2 regions of the Burkholderia ubonensis genome follow, and region 2 is predicted to be linked to the other one. Evidence: predicted binding sites of a transcription regulator. Region 2 holds the regulator's gene; the other holds the start of a gene.

Region 1 (4,425 bases), 380 kb from region 2:
ATCGCCGATCTGCACCTGGCGCGTGCCCGAATCGCCGACATACGACACGGTGCCGTTCGGGCTGCTCGTAAACGGCGCCGACGAATTGTTGACCCCGGCGAACAGATAGTTGCCCGCGCCGTCGTCCGAGTTCGCGATCGTCAGCAGCTGGTCGCGATAGCCTTGCAGCTGGGTCGCGAGCGCCGCACGGTCGCTGTCGGCGAGCGAACCGTCGCCGGCGCGCACGGTCAGCGTCTGCACGCCGGTCAGCACGGTGCTCACGCTTTGCAGCGTCTGGTCCTCGGCCTGCAGCGACGCCAGCGCCGCGCTCTGGTTGCTCGTGTACTGCGACAGCGTCGCCGACGTCATCGACAGCTGCACCGCCTGCGCAGCGCCGACCGGGTTGTCCGCGGGCGTCGTCAGGCTCACGCCGCTCGACAGCTGCTGGTACAGCTGCGCGAGCTGCGCCTGCTGGTCGTTCATCGTGGCGACGTTCAGCTGGAAAAACTGGGCGCTGGAAATTCGCATCGCTTCAATCCTCGAAATCCGGTCAGTTGAACAGGCCAAGCACGGTCTGGAACAGCGTCGACGCCGTCTGGATCACCTTCGCGTTCGCCTGGTAGAGCTGCTGGTACTGCATCAGGTTGGCCGCTTCCTCGTTCTGGTTCACGCCCGACACCTCCTGCTGCGCCTTCGTGATCTGGCCGACGAGCGCGGTCTGCGCGGCGTTCGACGACTTCAGCTGGCTCGCGGTGTTGCCGATCCCGTTCACGTAGTTCGCGTACGCGCCGGTCAGCGTCGTCGTGCCGTTGCCGAGCGTCTTCGCGGTCACGAGCTGCGAGAGCGCGAGCGCGTTGCTGCCGTCGCTGGTGCCGCCCGAGTACGGGCCGATCTTGAAGGTGTCGCCGGTGCTCGGCGTGCCCGACAGCGTGATCGTCACGCCGTTGATCGCGCCCGCCGCGGTGCCCGTCATCGTCATCGTCGCGCCCGTCGCCGGGGTGTACGGCACCGTCGTCGTCGGGCCGGCGATCGGCACCGTGGTCGGCGGCGTGCCCGCGATCGTCACCGTCGTGCCGGCAGGGAAGCCGGACAGCGTGTTGGTCGTCGCGTCGTAAGTCAGCGTCGTGCCGCCGGCCGGAATCTGATAGCCGGCGGTCACCGCGCCTTGCGTGATCTTGCCGGTGCCCGTGTTGGTCCCCGACGCCGACACGGCGACCGGCGACGCCGCCGCGATCGCCGAGCCGTTCGCGGTCGCGAGCGAGAACCCGCCGAGCGCGCCGCGCGTCGGCAGCACCGTGAACGAATCGCCGGCGTTCATCGTGCCGGACGAGAACGAGAAGTTCAGCCCGCCGATCGAGCCCGGCATCGACGTCGACGTGCCGACCACCGAGCCGTTCGCGCGGTCCGTCAGCGTGTACTTGGCGCCGTCGTACGACAGCGAGTAGTCGCTCGTCGTCGGCTGCGAAGGGTTCGCGAACGACACGTTGAGCGTCGCGTTGCCGGTGTTCGCCTGGTTCGCGAACACGGTCGGGCTGCCGGTCGAGAACAGGTTGCCGCCGGGATTGCCGGACAGGTCGACGCCGAGCGCGTTCTGCGCGTTGACCTGCGCGGCGAAGCTGGTCGCGATCGCGCCGAGCTGCGCCTGCGCGGGGTCGAGCGTCTGGCGGCGGAACGCGAGCAGGCCGCCGAGCGTGCCGCCCGACAGCGACGCATCCGGCAGCGCCTGGTTCGGTCCCGGCGGGTTCGCGCCGGCGATGCCCTGCGACACGATGGTCAGCTCGCTCGGGTCCGACGACGACGTGACGGCCGCGAGCGTATAGCTCTTGTCGGCGACGACGAGCGGCTGGCCGCCGGCCATGAACACGCTGTAGCCCTGGTCGTTGCGCACGACCTGGATGCCCGCGAGGCTCGACAGGTTCGACACCGCCTGGTCGCGCTGGTCCATCAGCTGGTTCGGCGGCTGGCCCTGGCTGCCCGCCGTCGCGATCTGCTGGTTCAGCTGCGCGATCTGCGTCGTATACGTATTGATCTGCGCGACGGTGGCGGACAGCTGCGTGTTCACGCTCTGGCGCAGCGCATCGTATTGCGCGCCGGCCGCCTTCAGCTGGTCGGCCAGCACCTGCGCGTTGCTCATCGCGGTCTGCCGCACCGACGTGTCGGCCGCCTTGTTCGCGACGTTCTGCAGCCCGGTGAAGTAGTTGGTGATCGCGGTCGAGATCCCGGCCGTCGGGCTGCCGACGTAGTTGTTCAGCTGCGCGACGAGCGTATTCCAGGTCGACAGCGCGCCGCCCTGGGTCTGCGCGCTGTTCAGCTGGTCGCTCAGGTACTGGCTGTACTGGCGCTGGACGGTGACGGTGTTCACGCCCTGCGGCAGGTAGCCGCTGCCGGTGTACTGGCCGCTCGCCTCCGCGTAGACCGGACGCTCGATCGTGTAGCCGGGCGTCGCCGCGTTGGCGATGTTGTTGCTGGTCGTCGTCAGGCCCCAGATGGCGGCGTTCAGGCCGCTGATACCGAGGTTCATGAGTGTATTGGACATGCGCGATCCTGAAGGGTCGGCCGCGCTGCGGCCGCCGGGTTGCGTGACTCCCGGTATAACGGCCGCGGATCGAAAAAATTGAGGGGAAAATGCGGGCCGCCGTGCGCAATCGCAGCGGGCGGCCGGGGCGCGCCCCGCCGACCGGCGGGCGCGGCGAACGACGTCAGGCGCGCGCGAGCTGGCGGCGCTTCATCTCGAGCTGGGTGATCAGGCGCTGCAGCGTGTTCTCGGCGCTGCCCGGCAGCGACATGAAGCGAAAGCCGAGCTGGTAGCGCCGCGTGCCGTTCGGCACCTCGGTCGAGCGCTGCGACACGAGCTGCAGGTCGAGCGACAGCTTGCCGTGCCCGTTCAGCTCCAGCTCGACGTCGGGCAGCACCGTGCCGAGCTCGAGCGCCGCGACGCGCTCGTCGGCCGTGCGCAGCCCGACCCCGCCGAGCGACAGGTTGTGCACCTCGAACAGGAAGCTCTCGCCGTCCGGCAGCTTGCCGCGGCACAGGTACGGATCGATGATCGGCGCGTCGACCCGGAAATATTCGCGCCGCTGGATGCAGTACAGCACGTCCGGAAAGTCGGCCTCGAACGCGGGCAGCCCCTCGTAGCGGGTCTCGCGCGGCGCGCCGGTGCCGAACTCGACGCGCACGCCTTCCGGCGAGGCCGAGAACTTGCAGTGCGCCGCGGCGAGGATGCCGCTGTTCTGCTCGGCGAGCGCGCCCCAGTCGAACGTGAAGGTGCGCGCGCCGACGTCGACCTCGAGCAGCCGGGTGACGAGCTGGCCGCCCGGGTACTCGACGGTCAGGAAATCGCCGCGGTTCACGAGGTTGCGCAGCTGCACGCCGATTTCCAGCGGATTGCGGCGGGCGTAGTCGGGCCCGGAGTGCCCCGCGTCCTGGCTCGGGTCCATCGACAGTTCGATATTCATGGCTTGCCGGTCTCTTTCTTGTCATGAGCGCCCGGGAACCGGTGCGCAAAAAACCGGGCCAGATCGTTGGCCCGGTCGCAGGTCTCTCACACTTAGCGGCAGTGCTGCCCGAAAGTTTAGATCGATTTTCCGATATTTTTCGCGCAAACGTTCAAAACCGCGCGCGGCGGGGCCGGGCGCGGTCCGAAAACAGGAGCCGGCAAGGGGGACGGCGGCGGCCCGGTCAGCCGATCTGCTGCATGATCGAGATGAGCTTCTTCGCGTAGTTCGGGTCGGTCGCGTAGCCGGCCTTCTGCATCCCGTGCGCGAAGCCCTCGACGCTGCGGCTCGCGCTCAGCACGCCCGCGTAGCGCGGATTGTTCTTCAGCAGGTTCGCGTAGTCGGTCATCGCGTGCTCGTAGGAGTCGTACGCGCGGAACTTCGCGACGACGCGGCGCGGCTCGCCGTTCACGTATTCGGTCGTCAGCGCCGACACCGTGCGGCCGGTCCAGCCCTTGGTCGCCTTGATGCCGAACACGTTGTAGCTCGTCGAGCCGTCGGCCGCGCGGATCTCGCGCTTGCCCCAGCCCGATTCGAGCGCGGCCTGGCCGACGATGAAGCGCGCCGGCACGCCGGTCGTCGCGCTCGCCGCCTGCGCCGGGCCGGCGAGCCGGTCGACGAATGCATCGGCGTCGGGCGAGCCGCCCGCGCCCTTCACCGGCGGCGTCAGCGCGCTGCCCGCGGAATAGCCGCGCCCGCTCGCCAGCGCGCCGTTGTTGCCGGCCGCGCTCGCGTAGGCGCGCGCCATCGCGTTCATCGCGGCCATGCCGCCCTCGTTGCCGGCGATGCCCGCGCCGGCCATCCCGAGCCCGGCCGCGCCGGCGTCGGCCGAACCGGCCGCGCCCGCGCCGAGGTTCGCGTTGCGCATCAGCTGCTTCATCAGCGCGTCGGCCACGCCGATCCCGCGCGACGACATGTGCTGCGCGAGCTGCTGGTCGAGCATCGACGTGTA
Region 2 (4,425 bases):
CCGGCGGCGCCGGTGGCGGGCTCTGCCGCCGCCGCTGCGCCGGCCGCGGGATCGTTCGCCGCACGAGTGCCTGCCGCGGGATCGCCTGCCGCGGGATCGCCCGCCCCCCCTTCCGAACCCGCGCCGTGGCTCGTCGAGCACGCGAAGCGCCTGACGCAGCAGCGCGAAGCGCTGATCGCGCGCGCGCAGGCGACGCCGGCGCAGGAAGTTGCGCCGCGCGCCGCGCACGAAGCGACGCCGCCCGAGTGGGCGCGCGACATCGTGCGCAACGTCGCGCGCCGCGTGCCGGCGGACGACGCCGCGCCGCGCCGCGGCGCCGACGCGCCCGCCCCGAAGGCGGCGGACCGCGCGCGCGTGACTGAAGACACGGCCGCCGCGGTGGCCGACGCGGTGAAGGCGCGCATCGAGCGGATCGTCAACGACACGGTGATGAACGAGCTCGGCTCGCTGCGCGGGATGATGGAGGAGCAGTTCGACAGCCTGATGTGGCACGAGCGCCAGCGCCGCAGCCCGGTGCACGGCGCGTTGACGAAGCATCTGTTCGCGGCCGGCTTCTCCGCGCAGCTCGTGCGGATGATGGTCGACAACCTGCCGCAGGGCGAAGGCGAGCAGACGTTCGAGCAGGCGGCCGAATGGGCGCAGTCGGTGCTCGAGTCGAACCTGCCGGTGCTCGACAGCGAGGAAGCGCTGATGGAGCGCGGCGGCGTGTTCGCGCTGATGGGGCCGACGGGCGTCGGCAAGACGACCACCACCGCGAAGCTCGCCGCGCGCTGCGTGATGCGCTTCGGCGCGAGCAAGGTCGCGCTGCTCACGACCGACAGCTACCGGATCGGCGGCCACGAGCAGCTGCGGATCTTCGGCAAGATCCTCGGCGTGCCCGTGCACGCGGTGAAGGATGCCGGCGACCTGCAGCTCGCGCTGTCCGAGCTGCGCAACAAGCACATCGTGCTGATCGACACGATCGGCATGAGCCAGCGCGACCGTGCGGTGTCCGACCAGATCGCGATGCTGCACGGCGCGAACACGCCGGTGCAGCGCCTCCTGCTGCTCAACGCGACGAGCCACGGCGACACGCTCAACGAGGTCGTGCAGGCCTACCGCAGCGCGGCCGGCCATCCGGACGCGGCATCCCCGGAGCTCGCCGGCTGCATTCTCACGAAGCTCGACGAGGCGACCCACCTCGGCGGCGTGCTCGACACGGTGATCCGCTACAAGCTGCCCGTCCACTACGTGTCGACCGGCCAGAAGGTGCCGGAGAACCTGTACGTCGCGACGAAGAAATTCCTGATGAAGAGTGCCTTCTGTGTGCCGCGCGACGGCTCGCCCTTCGTGCCGCAGGACGAGGACATGCCGACGCTGCTTTCCGCGTTGACCGCACGTTCGACCGCCGAGCTGCACGAGGTGCGCTTTGGATAAAAGGATGATCGACCAGGCCGAAGGATTGCGGCGCCTGCTGGCCGGGCGCGCTTCGAGGATCGTCGCGGTGGCGGGCGGGCCGGCGGGCGTCGGCTGCACGTCGACCGTCGTGAACCTGGCCGCGGCGCTGGCCGCGCTGGGCAAGGACGTGCTCGTCGTCGACGAGCGCGCGAACGTGCATTCGGCCGCCGCGACGCTCGCCGGCTCCTGGCTGCGGGACGGCGAGCGCGCGCGCGTGTCCGCCGGGTTCGGCGTGTGCGCCGCGTCGCGGCTCGCGCGCGCGGGCTACAGCGACGCGCAGCTCAGCGATTTCGTCGACGGCCCGGCCGACATCGTGCTCGTCGACGCGCAGCTCGACGCCGACGGCGGGTTCTCGGCGCTCGCGCGCGAAGCGCACGACGTGCTGATCGTCACGCGCGTCGCCGCGCAGGCGATCACCGAGGCGTACGCGTGCATGAAGCGGCTGCATTTCGCGCATGCGATCGCGCAGTTCCGCGTGCTGACCAACCACGTCGGCAGCCACGCCGACGCGAAGACCGCGTTCGACAACCTCGCGGGCGTCGCGAGCCGCTACCTGACCGTGTCGATCACCGACGCGGGCTGCGTGAGCGCCGATCCGCTCGTCGAGCATGCGCGCGAGCTCGTGCGCACGGCGGTCGACGCGTTTCCGTCGTCGCCGGCCGCGCGCGATTACCGGCAGATTGCCGCCGACCTGCTGTACTGGCCGCTGCGTCCGCGGCCGGGCGCCGGCGCGGCGCGGGCGCGGGCGGCAGCACGTCGTTCGAGGCGGGCGCGGCGCACGCCGCGTGAGGGCCACCGGAAGGAGAGAGCCATGATGTACAACGCTCAAGGAAAGATTTCGCAGGCCGACGTGCTCGCGCAATACGCGCCGCTCGTGCGCCGCCTGGGCCTGCAGCTCGTCGCGAAGATGCCGGCGAGCGTCGATCTCGACGACCTGATCCAGGCCGGGATGATCGGCCTGATGGACGCGGCCGGGCGCTACAAGGAAGACCAGGGCGCGCAGTTCGAGACCTACGCGACGCAGCGGATCCGCGGCGCGATGCTCGACGAGCTGCGCAGCAACGACTGGCTGCCGCGCAGCCTGCGCAAGACGTCGCGCGAGGTCGAGCATGCGGTGCACCAGGTCGAGCAGCACCTCGGCCGCGCGGCGAGCGAGGCCGAGATCGCGCAGCACCTGAACATGCCGCTCGACGAATACCAGGGGATGCTGCAGGACCTGCACGGCAGCCAGCTCATCTACTACGAGGATTTCGACCGCGCGGCCGACGACGAGCCGTTCCTCGACCGCTATCGCGTCGATCACGCCGATCCGCTGTCGTCGCTGCTCGACGAGCACCTGCGCGAGGCGCTGATCGAGGCGATCGAGCGGCTGCCGGAGCGCGAGAAGCTGCTGATGTCGCTGTACTACGAACGCGGGCTGAACCTGCGCGAGATCGGCGCAGTGCTCGAAGTGAGCGAATCGCGCGTGTGCCAGCTGCACAGCCAGGCGGTCGCGCGGCTGCGCGCGCGGCTGCGCGAGCAGGCGTGGGTCGGCGCGGAGAACTGAGCGGCAGCGGCGGGCGTCGCGCGCGCCGACGCCGCGCGTGCGGCCGCCCGCCCAACCCCACATTTCTCGCCACGATTTGCTACAATCCCACCCGTTTTCCGAGGAGCGTTGCGACGGACCGTCCAGCGTCCGCCAGGCTCGGAAAGCTTCACCAAGCGGCCGGGCCGCGGCGCAATGCGCCGGCTCCCGCTTCCTGAACGGCGCTCACGTCACCATTTTCTAGAACTTTTTTAGAAAGGAGGGCGTGATGAACGCCGTCATCGATTCCAAAGCTTCCAACGATTACGTCGTCGCCGACATGGCGCTTGCCGGGTGGGGCCGCAAGGAACTGAACATCGCCGAGACCGAAATGCCGGGCCTCGTGCAGATCCGCGACGAATACAAGGCGCAGCAGCCGCTGAAGGGCGCGCGCATCGCGGGCTCGCTGCACATGACGATCCAGACCGGCGTGCTGATCGAGACGCTGAAGGCGCTCGGCGCCGAAGTCCGCTGGGCATCGTGCAACATCTTCTCGACGCAGGACCACGCCGCCGCCGCGATCGTCGAGTCCGGCACGCCGGTGTTCGCGTTCAAGGGCGAGTCGCTCGACGAATACTGGGAATTCTCGCACCGCATCTTCGAATGGCCGAACGGCGAGTTCGCGAACATGATCCTCGACGACGGCGGCGACGCGACGCTGCTGCTGATCCTCGGCTCGAAGGCCGAGAAGGACCGTTCGGTGATCGCCAAGCCGGCCAACGAGGAAGAAGTCGCGCTGTACAAGTCGATCGCGAAGCACCTCGACGTCGACGCGAACTGGTACTCGAAGCGCCTCGCGCACATCAAGGGCGTCACCGAGGAAACGACGACCGGCGTGCACCGCCTGTACCAGATGGAAAAGGACGGCCGCCTGCCGTTCCCGGCGTTCAACGTGAACGACTCGGTCACGAAGTCGAAGTTCGACAACCTGTACGGCTGCCGCGAGTCGCTCGTCGACGGCATCAAGCGCGCGACCGACGTGATGATCGCGGGCAAGGTCGCGGTCGTCGCGGGCTACGGCGACGTGGGCAAGGGCTGCGCGCAGTCGCTGCGCGGCCTGGGCGCGACCGTGTGGGTCACCGAGATCGATCCGATCTGCGCGCTGCAGGCGGCGATGGAAGGCTACCGCGTCGTGACGATGGAATACGCGGCGGACAAGGCCGACATCTTCGTGACGGCGACCGGCAACTACCACGTGATCAACCACGATCACATGAAGGCGATGCGCCACAACGCGATCGTCTGCAACATCGGCCACTTCGACTCGGAAATCGACGTCGCGTCGACCCGCCAGTACCAGTGGGAAAACATCAAGCCGCAGGTCGACCACATCATCTTCCCGGACGGCAAGCGCATCATCCTGCTGGCCGAAGGCCGCCTCGTGAACCTCGGCTGCGCGACCGGCCACCCGTCGTTCGTGATGT

What was found. Region 2 encodes FliA, which starts transcription of late flagellar genes. Its sites were predicted from a motif close to CTAAAGTTTNNNNNNNNNNNGCCGNTA; they were not measured.
Region 1: the regulator FliA is predicted to act here: its motif matches at 2,572-2,598, upstream of flgK (flagellar hook-associated protein FlgK).

Annotation. Positions count from the first base shown of each region.
Region 1 covers NZ_CP013420.1:2,649,869-2,654,293, reverse strand. The annotation lists gene flgL (flagellar hook-associated protein FlgL) at 1-507, opposite strand, end outside; gene flgK (flagellar hook-associated protein FlgK) at 530-2,515, opposite strand; gene WJ35_RS12100 (flagellar brake protein) at 2,679-3,434, opposite strand; gene flgJ (flagellar assembly peptidoglycan hydrolase FlgJ) at 3,658-4,425, opposite strand, start outside.
Region 2 covers NZ_CP013420.1:2,267,255-2,271,679, reverse strand. The annotation lists gene flhF (flagellar biosynthesis protein FlhF) at 1-1,416, shown strand, start outside; partial or broken gene WJ35_RS10450 (MinD/ParA family ATP-binding protein) at 1,409-2,226, shown strand; gene WJ35_RS10445 (RNA polymerase sigma factor FliA) at 2,249-2,983, shown strand; S-adenosyl-L-homocysteine riboswitch at 3,078-3,196, shown strand; gene ahcY (adenosylhomocysteinase) at 3,231-4,425, shown strand, end outside.